2 regions of the Kitasatospora sp. NPDC098652 genome follow, and region 2 is predicted to be linked to the other one. Evidence: riboswitches for the same ligand, from Rfam matches in the RefSeq annotation. Region 2 holds a riboswitch; the other holds the start of a gene.

Region 1 (7,022 bases), on a different contig from region 2:
GGCGTCGTCCCCGGCCCGGCGCTGCCGGTTGACGAACTGGGCGACGGCGGCGGCGGTGTCCGGCCCGACACCGGTGTCGTCGTCCATGTGCAGCACCCAGACGTCGTCCTGCGCCTCCCCCTCCTCGATCCGCAGCTCGTGCGAGTAGTGGTTGGCGCGGGCCTTGAACTTGGTGCCGTTGGCCGTCTCGTACGCCTTCGGCACGGTCACCACCCGGATCAGCGGGTGGCGTTCGGCCAGCTCGTCGATCTTCTCCGCGGCGGCGCAGCCCTCCTCGGTGAGGATGTCCACCCTCATCCAGGGGAAGTACGGCGGCAGGTGCTCGACGTACGAGAGCACCGAGCGCTCCAGCGCCGGGTAGGTGTCGTGCCGGCCGATGGTCGGCACCAGCACGATCAGGAAGTCGTCCTCGGCCGGCGCGGGCGGGGTCATCCGGTCCACCTGCCGCAGCCGTCGGCGGACCATCAGCACCCCCTGGAAACCGATCAGCACGCCGAACACCGGCATGCCCCACAGGATGGTGATCGCCCAGCCGAGCGGGGTCGGGTTGGGCACGTACGCCCAGATCGAGAAGGCGAAGATGATCACGAAGGCGGTGTAGAACGGCAGTACCCGGGGCTTCCAGGACATCTGTCGCTCGGCGAGCCGGGCGGCCTCGCGGGACGTGGTGAGCACCGTCCGCGCAGGGGCTGTGGACGTCATGGCGGAAGTCGTTCCTCGTCTGGTGTCGGTCGGTCGATCGATCGGTCCGGTCGGTCCGGCTCCGGTGCGGGGCGCGGCCGAGCGGTGGGCGGTCAGGCCTGCGGCGGACGCTGGGCCGGCGGCGCGTCGGCGGGCGGCGACACGACCGGGCCGGGGGCCTGCGGGCCGGCGGCCTGCGGGCCGGGTACGGGCGGGGCGGCGGGCCACTGCTGCTGGACCGCGGTCGGCTGGTACGTCGCCGCCTGGGGCGGCTGCTGGGCGTACGGGCCCGGCGCGGGCGGCACCGCCTGGGGCGGCGCAGGCGGCCAGGCGGCGGGCTGGGCCTGCGGCTGCGGCTGTGGCTGCTGGTACCACACCGGCTGGGCCGGCCACCCGGGCTGCGGCTGCCCGGGCTGCGGCTGCCCCGGCTGCGGCACTCCGTACGGCCCCGGCAGCGGCCCGCCCGGAGCCGCGCTCTGCGCGGGCGGCCAGGCCGTCCCGGCCGAGGAGCCCTCCGGCTGCTCCCGCCACTTGGAGCGGGCGAGCAGCACGATCAGCGTCGCCGTGACGACCACGCCGAGCGCGAAGGTGGCGAGCTTCAGTCCGCCCTCGGTCGTCCCCGTGAACCACTGCCGCTGCGGTTCGTCCAGCAGCGCGCCGGTCAGGCTGCGCACCCGGTTGTAGCCCTCGACCAGTGCCACGCCCGCCGCCACGCCGAGCGCCCAGTCGCGCCCGCGCAGCAGCAGGATGCCCGCGGCCAGGTACAGCAGGCCGTAGTTGAGGCTCCCGGTCTCGGCGTCCACCGAGGTCCCGCCGTAGTAGAAGATGCCCTTGAGGTAGGTCGCGAAGCCGACCTGCCCGAAGCAGTTGTAGGCCGCCCAGCCGAGCAGCACCACGCCCCAGCCGACCGCCAGGCCACCGGCCCCGCGTATCGGACGTGTCTGTGTCATCCCCGCACCCCGCCCCTCCGGTCCTCTTCCGACCGTCCGCCGAACCCTCGGGTTTCGCCGCCACAGGATGCCACACGGCACAACGGACCCGGAATTCCGCCGGTTCAACGGCTCCGGACCGGTCAGCGGACGTGCAGCCCGCCCCAGTCGAGGCTCCCGCCGGACGGCCCGGAACCGCCGGTGATCGCCAGCGGGCTGTGGTAGGTGGCGTTGACGTCCGCCCCGGAGTTCCGCGGCTGGTCCGGGGCCAGGTTGTCGGAGGTGAGGGACTGCCCCCAGACCGTCCAGATCGTCCAGGGGGTGCGGCTGAGGGTGTCCGGCTGGCGGGAGTTGACCGGCACGGCGAAGGACTCGGCGAGCATCCTCGGCTTGTGGTACGCGGCGAGCCCGTCGTAGTAGCGCTTGGTCCACACCTCGCCGGTGCCGATCGGGTGCGCCGGGCTGCCGCTGTAGTCGTCCACCCCCACCACGTCGACGTACTGGGAGCCCGGGTAGTAGTCCCACGGGTCCACGCCCGGGGCGCCGTCCCAGGACACCGGCGTCCAGACGAACAGCAGGTTGTGCAGGCCCCTGGTCTCCACCAGGTACTTGTAGGTGATCCGCCACAGCGCCTGGTAGTCGGCCGGCTTCTGGCCCGCCCACCAGAACCGGCTGGCACAGTCCTGGACGTTCATCTCGTGGTAGGGGCGCAGCAGCACCGGCACGTCGTGGGCGGCCAGGTACTCCAGGTGGTCGGCCAGGTAGGACAGGTCGGTGATCAGTGCGCGGTACTCGGGGGTGTCGCCCCCGGCGTCCACGACCCGGCCGAACCAGCCCGGGTCCTTGGCCGCCGGGGAGTTCGAACAGAGCACCCGGTCGAAGGACTTGACGCCGGACCCGGGGTAGGGCTCGTGGAAGGACATGCCGACGATCCCGGCCGGGGCCCCGCCGTTGTCCGGCAGTGCGGTGGTGCTGCCGTCGCAGTTCTGCTGGACACCGGAGCCGTCGTAGGTGCCGTCGTCGGCGCGCGGGTGGCCGGACCAGACGGCGGTCATCAGGTCGACGGCGTCGTCGGTGTACTGCCAGCCGGCGCGGCAGGTGGGCCAGCGGCCGGCCGAGTAGGAACGCGGGTTGCCGACGCCCCAGGCGTTCTGGCCGTAGCCGGGGCCGAGGTCGGTCTCCATGAAGCCGGGCAGCCGGCCGGTGATGTCGGCGGCCTTCTTGTAGTAGTAACCGACCTGCTTGGTGCCCCGATAGTCGCCGTACTCGGGGTTGTTGCGCTCGTTGTGCGCCTCGACGTGCTGGCCGATCACCGTGCCGCCGCTGTGCCCGGTGCGGGCCTGGGCCTCCAGGTCCGCGAGGAACTGCTGGACGGCGCGGGCGTTCGGCGAGGCCTGCGGATCCCGGGCCAGCAGGTCCCGGCCCACGTCCGGCGGCAGGGTCCGGCCGGGGGCGCCGACCGACACCGGCACCCGAATGGGCAGTCCGACCTCGGTCCGGTCGTCGCGGTCCAGCAGCACGAGACTGCCGGCGGCGACCACGACGCCGGCTGCGGCCAGGACGGCCGGCTTACCGCGCAGGGCTCTGGGCAGGGCCACGACCGCTCCTCCGGTTTCTCGCCGGCGCCGACCCCCACGGACGCAACCGGAACACGCGTACGAATGACTCCGACGAGAGCCTGCCACACTCCCCCGGTCCCGGCGCACAGGTCCGCCGGGACCGGGGTGTCACAGCGGGTCAGCCGGTCGCGGCGGCCGTCGGCGTGCCCTGCGAACCCGGCGTGGCCGAGCCCGCCGCCTTGGCCCGCTGGAGCAGCTGGGCCTTCACGTGCTCGGCGAACCCGGAGGCCGCCGCGGTCGCGGTGGCATCAGGGGCGTTGCCGCCCTTCGCCGAGCCCTCGACGGTGAAGTAGGCGTACCGGCCCAGGCTGCTGTGCGTGCCGGTGCAGCCGGGGTTGGCACAGAACGCCGGGGCGCCCGGCGCGGGCAGGCCCTTGAGCTGCCCGGTGTAGTTCTTGATCGCCGTCTCGGCCTGGATCTTGTGGTCGAAGACCGCGACGCCGACGGTCACCGCGCTGTCGCCGGAGACGTACGTCGCCCGGAGCACCTTCTGGCAGCCCTGGTCCCCGAGGACCTTGCCGAGCCCGCCGGTGGTGGAGTTGCCGTCCCAGCAGGGCTGGTCCAGCGAGACCACGGTCCGGTTCCAGGACACGCCGTTGACCGTCACCTGCAGCGCGGAGAACAGTGCCCCCGCATCCTGCGGCGCCGGGTCGGTGGCGGCCTCCCAGATCGGCTTCGACGGGTCGTCCGGCTGCCCGCCCGGGGTCGCGCCGCCGTTCGACGGGCCGGGGGTCGGCTTGACCGAGGCGGGCGCGGTCGCGACCGCACCGCCGCCGGGCTTGGCCGGGTCGTCCTTCTTCCCGAACAGCAGCACTCCGCCCGCGACCAGACCGCCCACCAGGACGACGGCCACCGCGCTGCCGATGATCTTCACCCGGCGCTTGCGCCTGCTCTCGGCCTCGTTGCGGTCCGCCAGCGCCGCCCAGTCCGGCTCGACGCGCTGCGGCGGGACCGGCTGCTGAGGCGCGACCGGCTGCTGCGGAGGACCCGACTGCTGCGGAGGCTGCTGCCACTGCGGCTGCGGAGCCGGCGGCTGAACCGGCTGGGGCACCGGCGGGACGGGCTGGGAGAACGGCTGCGCGGCCGGCGCCACCGGTCCGTACGAGGCCGGCGGCGGGCCGAAACCACCGCCCGGCGGCGGCACCGGACCCGGCCCCACCGGCTGCTGATTCTGTGCGCCCCCCGACCCGGCGGGAGGCGTCCCCTGCGGCCCGTGCCCAGGTACACCAGTTCCGTCGCTCATGCGCCCAGATCGTAGGGCATCACCCTCACCGTCCCTCGGCCCGGTGACCGTTCCGTATCGAAACCCGGACGCCCGGCGCGCCGGCCCCGGGTGTCCGACGCCCGGATCCGAGGCGTCCGGCGGGCGGCCGCGACACGTCCGGAGCGTGCTTCCGGGCCTCGGACGACCACGAACCGCCACCGGCCCGGGCACAACCCGTCATCGCGACAACACACCACGCCGCACTACATGTGGTGTCGCATCGAGGAGACACCACTACATGTATGCTCGCTTCTGCTGTCGATGCAGGGGAACCCGGTGGGAATCCGGGACTGCCCCGCAGCGGTGTGCGGGCGGCTCCAGCAGCCGTACCGCGAGTCCGAGTACCTGCCGAACAGCGTGCGCCACGGCCCTCCCGCAGAGGCCGCGCCGGCACCCAGCACCACCCCTCCGGGCCTCGCGGGCGGGCCGGGGAGACACCTCGCGCGGCGCTCCTGCGTCCGCGCCGTGCTCCCCTGCCCAGATCGGCCCGGGTGACCCCGATCACCGCCGCACGATCGCCGCCAGGAGAGAGCGCCTTGACCACCGCTGCCTCAGTCACCCTGCCCGCCCAGGGCTCCGGTACCGCCTTCACCGACCCGACGGTCTCCGACCCCGGCGGTGCTCTCCTGCGGCTGCTCACCGACCGCAGCGCCGACCTCACCGAGGTCGACCCCGGCCATGTCGCCGCCGCCGCGCTGCGCGGCCGCCACGCCGGCTCGGACTTCGCCGAGCTGCGCGGGCTGGCCGTGGACGCCGCCGCGTCGATGATCGCCGAGGACCCCCAGTACTCGAAGCTGGCCGCCCGCCTGCTCGCCCTGGAGATCGTCGACGAGGCGAACAGCCAGGGCTCGACCTCCTTCTCCGCCTCGATCGCCGTCGGCCACGCCGAGGGCCTGATCGGCGACACCACCGCGGCCTTCGTCGCCAAGCACGCCGACGCCCTGAACGCGCTCATCGACACCAAGGGCGACGACCGCTTCGAGTACTTCGGCCTGCGCACCGTCCAGTCCCGCTACCTGCTGCGCCACCCGATCACCCGCAAGGTGATCGAGACCCCGCAGCACTTCCTGCTCCGCGTCGCCTGCGGCCTGGCGGTCGGCGACTCCGAGCAGTCGGTGCGCGAGGTGTCCGAGCTGTACGGCCTGATGAGCCGTCTGGAGTACCTCACCTCCTCGCCGACGCTCTTCAACTCCGGCACCCGGCACCCGCAGATGTCCAGCTGCTACCTGCTGGACTCGCCGCTGGACAACCTGGACTCGATCTACAACCGCTACGCGCAGATCGCCCGCCTCTCCAAGCACGCCGGCGGCATCGGCCTGTCCTACTCGCGCATCCGCTCGCGCGGCAGCCTGATCCGCGGCACCAACGGCAAGTCCAACGGCATCGTCCCGTTCCTGCGCACCCTCGACTCCTCGGTCGCCGCCGTCAACCAGGGCGGCCGCCGCAAGGGCGCGGCCTGCGTGTACCTGGAGACCTGGCACGCCGACATCGAGGAGTTCCTGGAGCTCCGCGACAACACCGGTGAGGAGGCGCGCCGCACCCACAACCTCAACCTGGCCCACTGGATCCCGGACGAGTTCATGCGCCGCGTGAACGCCAACGCCGACTGGTCGCTGTTCTCCCCCGCCGACGTCCCCGAGCTGGTCGACCTGTGGGGCGCCGAGTTCGACGAGGCCTACCGCAAGGCCGAGCTGGCCGGCAAGGCCGTCCGCACCATCCCGGCGCAGACCCTCTACGCCCGCATGATGCGCACCCTCGCGCAGACCGGCAACGGCTGGATGACCTTCAAGGACGCCTCCAACCGCGCCGCCAACCAGACCGCGCTGCCCGGCCGCACGGTGCACTCCTCCAACCTGTGCACCGAGATCCTGGAGGTCACGGACGACTCCGAGACCGCCGTCTGCAACCTCGGCTCGGTCAACCTCGGCGCGCACGTGGCTCCCGGTGCCACGGCCGACGACCTGCTCGGCGCCATGGACTGGGAGCGCCTCGACGCCACCGTCCGCACCGCCGTCACCTTCCTCGACCGCGTGGTGGACATCAACTTCTACCCGACCACCGAGGCCGGTACGTCCAACTCCCGCTGGCGCCCGGTCGGCCTCGGCGTGATGGGCCTCCAGGACGTCTTCTTCAAGCTGCGGATCGACTTCGACTCCGCCGAGGCCGCCCGCCTGTCCACGCTGATCGCCGAGCGCATCATGCTCACCGCGTACGAGCGCTCCGCCGACCTGGCCGAGCAGCTCGGCCGCCACGAGGCCTACGGCGAGACCCGCGCCGCCCGCGGCGAGCTGCACATCGACCACTTCCCGAGCGCCGCCCCGGAGTGGACCGACCGCTGGACGGCGCTGCGTGCCCGCATCGCCGAGACCGGCCTGCGCAACTCGCTGCTGCTCGCGATCGCCCCGACCGCGACCATCGCCTCCATCGCCGGCGTCTACGAGTGCATCGAGCCGCAGGTGTCCAACCTGTTCAAGCGCGAGACCCTCTCCGGCGAGTTCCTCCAGGTCAACCCGTACCTGGTGCGCGAGC
Region 2 (6,903 bases):
GCCCTTCCGCACGGAGGACGGGGCGCCGGTTCGCTGACGTGTCAGGGCGCCGTGATGCCCGGCTGGGCGCCGGCACCGAAGGACCAGCCCTCGACGTCGCCGGGAGCCGGGTCGTAGCTGCCCGCGCCCAGGTTGCTGTACGACCAGGGCCCGCCGTGCTGGGCGTGCCAGTACGACCAGTAGGCGCTGCCGGTCGGGTTGGTGCAGGTGGCGGGCAGCGCGTTGATCTTGCAGACGAAGCCCGGGAAGCGCGGGTGGAAGGCGTACGAGAACCCGGCGCCGGTGAGCGCGGCGAGCCCGTTGGCGGGGTCGCCGGGGGCGCAGCCGGTCTCGATGCCGCCGCCGACGGCGGTGAAGTCGACCACGACGGTGACGCCGGTGGTTCCGCTGCAGGCCGCCGCTCGGGCCTGCGGGGCCTGGACGGCGGAGACGCCGAGCAGGCCGGCGGTGAGGGCCGCCGCGGCGGCGATCGACCCGAGCATCCGGCGGACGGGGCGGGCCGGGGTGAGGGTTTCGGTCATCGGAACTCTCCTCGTGGGATCAGGCCTGGACGTGTCAGCGGGCGGCCGGGGTCGGGCAGGCCAGGGTGGGGGCGTCGGGGCGGGCCCCGGCGGCGGAGAGGGCGGCCAGCGGGGCGCCCGCCAGGCCGAGGACGGCCTGCGCGGTGGCCCGGGCACCGTTGCCCGCGTTGAAGCCCGACGCGTCGTAGGCGACCGCGCCGCGCACCGCCGGGTCGGCGGAGCAGCCCTGCTGGAACTTCACCAGCCGGCTCCAGCCCTTGAGGCCCGCGCCGAGGCGCCCACCGGCGAGCAGTGCCTCGGTGGCCAGGCCCGTGGTGTTGGCGTTGGAGGTGGTCGCCCCGGCGGCCGCGAAGCCGCCGTCGGCGTTCTGGTGGGCGGCGAGCCAGGTGAGGCCGGCGTCCGCCTTGGCGGTACGGCCGGTGGCGGCGAGGGCCTGGGCGGCGAGCGCGGTGGCGTCGGGGTCGCTGGTGCAGGTGGGCTGGCCGAAGGAGACCGGGTAACCGCCGTCCGCGCACTGGCTGTTCGCCAGGAAGTCGACGGCCGCGGCGGGGGCGCCGCCGGGGGAGCGGTGCAGGGCGATCAGGGCGAGGGACTGGCCGAAGGCGTTGCTGTAGTCGCCCCACTGCGAGCGGTCGGAGAACCGTCCTTCGGCGGTCTGCAGCGAGCGCAGCCGGGCCGGCAGGTCGACGCCGCCGAAGGACGCCGGGTCCGCTCCGCGCACCTCGACGGCGAGCAGCAGCTTCGCGGTGGCGCCCGCGTAGGCCTCGGTGGTGCCGTCGCCGAGGTAGCCGGAGATGATCTCGGGCTTCGCCAGCCAGGCGGTGGCCTTCGCGGCGGCCTCGTCGGAGCTGTGCGAGGCGGCGAAGGCCAGCACGGCGTCGACGGTCAGGCCCTGGTCGGGGTAGGCGGTGCCGTTGAAGACGGACTCGAAGTGGTCGCCGTCCACCAGCTGGCGGGCCAGCCAGCCGCCCGCGGCGGCGTCGGGACGAACGGTCCGGGAGGATGTGGTGTCGGCGTGGGCGGCGGTGGCCGCCGGGAGCGCGGTGGCGAGCGCCAGGGCGGGTATCGCGAGCAGACCGAGGGTGCGGCGGAGCGCGGGCATGGGTGCCTTTCCGGGCCTGGACGCAGGGGCCCGGGGGACGTCGGCACCACGCCGGGCAGCCCTCGGAGCTCCGGCCCGCAGACCACGACGGGAGGAGGGACGACACATCCCCGCCGACGGGTACTCGGGCTCGCCGCCGACATGCCGTCGGCGGCCTACCGTTGCGGGTCAGCGCCGGATTCGGACCGGACTTCCCCCGTCGACGGAGTCACAACGTGACGGCTCATCATGGCGAAACGGAAAAGACTGGGTCAAGGGATCGTGCGTCACATCACGGCGGCACCGGCGACGGGCGGTGCGCCGCCCCGGACGAGGGGCGGCGCACCGCGAGTGCCGTCACCGGTGATGGAACTCCGGCGGGCGCTTCTCCGCGAACGCCGCCATGCCCTCCTTCTGATCAGCCGTCGCGAAGACGGCGTGGAAGAGACGGCGTTCGAAGCGGACGCCCTCGGCGAGCGTCGTCTCGTACGACCGGTTGACGGCCTCCTTGAGCATGATCGCCGCCGGAGAGGACATCGCCGCGACGGTCTCGGCGGTGGCCAGGGCCTCGGCCGGCAGCCGGTCGGCGGGGACGATGCGGGAGACCAGTCCGGCCCGCTCGGCCTCCTCGGCGCCCATCGTCCGGCCGGTCAGACACAGCTCCATGGCCTTCGCCTTGCCGATCGCCCGGGTGAGCCGCTGCGAGCCGCCGATGCCCGGGATGACGCCGAGCTTGATCTCCGGCTGTCCGAACTTCGCGGTGTCCGCCGCCAGCAGGATGTCGCACATCATCGCCAACTCGCAGCCCCCGCCCAGCGCGTAGCCGGCGACGGCGGCCACCACCGGCTTGCGCAGGGCGGCGAAGCGGTCCCAGGCGGCGAACCAGTCACCGAGGTAGGCGTCGACGAACTCGAGGGGCTGCATCTCCTTGATGTCGGCGCCGGCCGCGAAGGCCTTCTCCGAGCCGGTGACCAGCAGGCAGCCGATGTCCGGGTCCCGGTCGAAGTCCGTTGCGGCCGCGACGACTTCGTTCATCAGGCGGGTGTTGAGCGCGTTGAGCGCCTTCGGCCGGTCGAGCGTGATCAGCCCCACCCGTCCCTTGCGCTCGACCAGGATCGTCTCGTAGGTCTCGGTCATTTGCCGCCCTCCCGCAACGTGGTGATGATCGCCGAGAAGTCCAGGCCTGCCCCCTCGGCCGCCGCGAAGTCCGCGTACAGCTGCGCCGCCCTGCGTCCGAGTTCGGTCGGCAGGCCCGCTGCCTCGGCGGCCCCGGCGGCCAGTCCGAGGTCCTTGGCCATCAGCGCGGCGGCGAACCCGGCCGGGTACCCGCGGTTCGCCGGACTGGCCGGCACCGGCCCGGGGACCGGACAGTTGCTGGTGAGTGCCCAGCACTGGCCGGAGGCCGTCGAGGCGACGTCGAACAGCGCCTGGTGGCTGAGCCCCAGGCTCTCCCCGAGCACGAACGCCTCGCTGACCGCGATCATCGAGATGCCGAGGATCATGTTGTTGCAGATCTTCGCCGCCTGCCCCGCACCGGGCGCGCCGCAGTGCACCACCTTGCGGCCCATCGCCTCCAGCACCGGGCGGGCGCTCTCGAAGTGCTCCTTCTCCGCGCCGACCATGAAGGTGAGGCTCGCGGCCGTCGCACCGACCACTCCGCCGGAGACCGGCGCGTCCACCGCGCGGTGCCCGGCGTTCACCGCGAGCTCGTGCGCCGCCCTGGCATCCGCGACGTCGATCGTGGAGCAGTCGACGAAGAGCGTTCCCGGGCCGGCGGCGGGCAGCAGCTCCGCGTAGGCGGCCAGGACGTGGCGGCCGGCCGGCAGCATGCTGATGACGACGTCGGCCCCGCGGACGGCCTCGGCCGCGGACCGCGCCGGGCGGACGCCCACCTCCTCCGCCTGCCGCAGCGCCTCCGGCACCAGGTCGTAGCCGGTCACCCGGTGCCCGGCCCTGACCAGGTTGGCGGCCATCGGGCCGCCCATGTTGCCCAGTCCGATGAATCCGATGTCGTGGGTCACCAGCGCTCCAGGGGTGTGGTGGCGGCGAGGCCGAGTTCGCGCTCGCCGAGCGGGGCGAAGTAGCGGGCCACGGCGGCGGGTTCGACGGCGCTCAGCGTGTCCGGGCTCCACCGCGGCGAACGGTCCTTGTCGATCACCTGGGCCCGGATGCCCTCCGCGAGGTCCCGGGTGGCGAGCGCCGCGCAGGAGGTGCGGTACTCCTGGTCGAGTACGGCCTCCAGGGGGCCCAGCGCCCGGGCCCGGCGCAGCGCCGTCAGGGTCGCCTTCACGGCGGTGGGCGAGTTGGCGGTGATCCGGTCCACGGCCTTCTTCGCCTCGGGTTCACCGCTGTCCCGCAGCCGGTCGAGGATCTCCTCGACGGTGCCGGCCGCGTAGCAGCTGTCGATCCATCCGCGCTGCCCGTCCAGCCGGCCGGGCGGGGCGGGCTCGACGTGCCGTTCGAGGGCGTCGTGCACGGGCAGCTCGGCCAGGTCGTCGAGCAGGGCCGGGAGGCGCTCGGCCGGCACGAAGTGGTCGGCGAGCCCGCAGAGCAGGGCGTCCGCGGCGCCGACCGAACCCGCGGTCAGGGCGAGGTGGGTACCCAGCTCGCCCGGGGCGAGGGCGAGCAGGTAGGTGCCGCCCACGTCGGGCACGAAGCCGATCCCCGTCTCCGGCATGGCCACCCGGGTGGTCTCGGTGACGATCCGGACGCTGCCGTGGGCGGAGACCCCGACCCCGCCGCCCATCACGATGCCGCTCATGACGGCGACGTAGGGCTTGGAGTACCGGGCGATCCGGGCGTTGAGGCGGTACTCGTCGCGCCAGAACTCCTCGACGGCGCCTTGGTCGCCGCCGGTGGCGGCGCGGTGGATGGCGACGATGTCGCCGCCGGCGCAGAAGGCCCGGTCGCCGGCGCCGGTGACGACGACGGTGTCGACCCGCTCGTCCTGCTCCCACGCGTCCAGGGCCTGCGAGACCGTCCGCACCATGCCGTGGGTGAGGGCGTTCAGGGCGGCGGGCCGGTTGAGGACGATCAGCCCGGCCCGGCCCTCCCGCTGGACGAGGACCTCCTCGGTGTCGTTCCCGGTCATCAGGCGGCCCCGGTCAGGCCGCGGGCGACGATGACGCGCATGATCTCGTTGGTCCCTTCCAGGATCTGGTGCACCCGCAGGTCGCGGACGATCTTCTCGATGCCGTACTCGGCGAGGTAGCCGTAGCCGCCGTGCAGTTGGAGCGCCTGGTTGGCGACCTCGAAGCCGGTGTCGGTGGCGTGCCGCTTGGCCATCGCGCACAGCTGCGGTGCCCGCCGGTCGCCCCGGTCCAGGGCGGTCGCCGCGCGCCACACCAGCGCCCTCGCAGCCTCCAACTCCGTCGCCATGTCGGCGAGTCGGAACTGCAGTGCCTGGGCGTGCAGCAGTCGGGCCCCGAACGCCTCACGGTCGGCGAGATGGGCCACCGCACGTTCCAAGGCACTCTGGGCGCCGCCCAGCGAGCAGGCCGCGATCCCCAGCCGGCCGCCGTTGAGGCCGGCCATGGCGATGCGGAAACCCTCGCCCTCCGCCCCGAGCAGGCGGTCGGCGGGCAGCCGGACGCCGTCCAGCAGCACCTGCCGGGTCGGCTGGGCGTTCCAGCCCATCTTGTGCTCGTTCGGACCGAAGGACAGCCCCCGGTCGTCCCGGTCCACGAGGAACGCGGAGACGCCGCCCGGCCCCGGGCCGCCGGTGCGCGCCATCACCACGTACACCTGGGACGTTCCTGCCCCGGAGATGAACTGCTTGACGCCGTCCAGCACCCACTGGTCGCCGGCGCGCACGGCCCGGGTGGTGAGCGCGGCGGCGTCGGAGCCGGCGCCGGGCTCGGTGAGGCAGTAACTGCCCAACTGCTCGGCCGTGCAGAGCGCCGGCAGCCAGCGGGCACGCTGCGCCTCGGTCCCGTAGCGGTCCACCATCCAGCCGACCATGTTGTGGATGGACAGGTAGGCGGCGATCGACGGGCAGCCGGTCGCGAGCGCCTCGAAGGCGACCACCCCGTCCAGTCGGGAGAGTTCCGATCCGCCGACGTCCTCGCGCACGTACACACCGGCCAGGCCCACGTCCGCCGCCTTGCGCAGCACGTCGACCGGGAAGTGCTCGTCCCGGTCCCATGCCACCGCGTGCGGGGCGAGGTGCTCGTCGGCGAAGGCCCGGGTCGCCTCCGCGATGGCGCGCTGGTCGGCCGTCAGGTCACTTGCGTGCACCGTACTCATCCCATCGTCGGCATGGTGAAGCTCGCACCCTCCTTGACCCCGGAGGGCCAGCGCGAGGTGACGGTGCGGGTGCGGGTGTAGAAGCGGATCGAGTCCGGGCCGTGCTGGTTGAGGTCGCCGAAGCCGGAGCGCTTCCAGCCGCCGAAGGTGTGGTACGCGATCGGCACCGGGATCGGCACGTTGACCCCGACCATGCCGGTGTTCACCCGGCGGGCGAAGTCCCGGGCGGTGTCGCCGTCCCGGGTGTAGATGGCCACGCCGTTGCCGAACTCGTGCTCGCTCGGCAGCCGCAGCGCCTCCTCGTAGTCAGCGGCGCGGACCACGGTCAGGACCGGGCCGAAGATCTCCTCCCGGTAGATCCGCATGCCGGGGGTGACCCGGTCGAACAGCGAGGCGCCGAGGAAGTAGCCGTCCTCGTGGCCGGGAAGGCGGAAGTCCCTTCCATCCACGACGAGTTCGGCTCCCTCCCGGACTCCGAGATCCAGGTAGCCGCGGACCCGCGCCAGGGCGTCGCGGCCGACCAGCGGACCGAAGTCGGCCGCCGGGTCGTCCGAGCGGCCGACCTTCAAGGCGGCGATCCGCTCGACCAGCTTCGCCACCAGCGCGTCCGCGGTCTCCTCCCCGACCGGGACGGCGACCGAGATCGCCATGCAGCGTTCGCCGGCCGAGCCGTAGCCGGCGCCGACGAGGGCGTCGGCGGCCTGGTCGAGATCGGCATCCGGCATCACGATCATGTGGTTCTTCGCACCGCCGAAGCACTGGGCGCGCTTGCCGTGCGCTGCCGCGGTCGCGTAGACGTACTGGGCGATCGGGGTCGAGCCGACGAAGCCGAGCGCCTCGACCCGGGGGTCCTCCAGCAGCGTGCCCACGGCCTCCTTGTCGCCGTTGACGACGTTGAGCACGCCCGGGGGAAGCCCCGCTTCGAGGAAGAGCTCGGCCAGGCGCAGCGGCACCGAGGGGTCGCGCTCGGAGGGCTTGAGGACGAAGGCGTTGCCGCAGGCCAGCGCGGGCGCGGCCTTCCAGAGCGGGATCATCGCCGGGAAGTTGAACGGCGTG

The links. A riboswitch is a leader RNA that binds a small molecule or an ion and turns the genes downstream of it on or off. The one in region 2 is predicted to bind cobalamin.
Region 1: linked by a shared signal. The riboswitch ahead of ACIQWA_RS12315 (ribonucleoside-diphosphate reductase subunit alpha) and the one ahead of ACIQWA_RS39405 (peptidase) in region 2 are both predicted to bind cobalamin.

What each region holds. Positions count from the first base shown of each region.
Region 1 covers NZ_JBIWAQ010000004.1:350,528-357,549, forward strand. Annotated here, with positions in the region: gene ACIQWA_RS12295 (glycosyltransferase family 2 protein) at 1-702, opposite strand, end outside; gene ACIQWA_RS12300 (hypothetical protein) at 795-1,631, opposite strand; gene ACIQWA_RS12305 (glycosyl hydrolase) at 1,754-3,208, opposite strand; gene ACIQWA_RS12310 (hypothetical protein) at 3,348-4,280, opposite strand; cobalamin riboswitch at 4,729-4,861, shown strand; gene ACIQWA_RS12315 (ribonucleoside-diphosphate reductase subunit alpha) at 5,054-7,022, shown strand, end outside.
Region 2 covers NZ_JBIWAQ010000040.1:23,983-30,885, reverse strand. Annotated here, with positions in the region: gene ACIQWA_RS39410 (flagellar hook-length control protein FliK) at 42-521, opposite strand; gene ACIQWA_RS39405 (peptidase) at 556-1,623, opposite strand; cobalamin riboswitch at 1,721-1,861, opposite strand; gene ACIQWA_RS39400 (enoyl-CoA hydratase) at 1,960-2,739, opposite strand; gene mmsB (3-hydroxyisobutyrate dehydrogenase) at 2,736-3,587, opposite strand; gene ACIQWA_RS39390 (enoyl-CoA hydratase/isomerase family protein) at 3,620-4,693, opposite strand; gene ACIQWA_RS39385 (acyl-CoA dehydrogenase family protein) at 4,693-5,847, opposite strand; gene ACIQWA_RS39380 (CoA-acylating methylmalonate-semialdehyde dehydrogenase) at 5,844-6,903, opposite strand, start outside.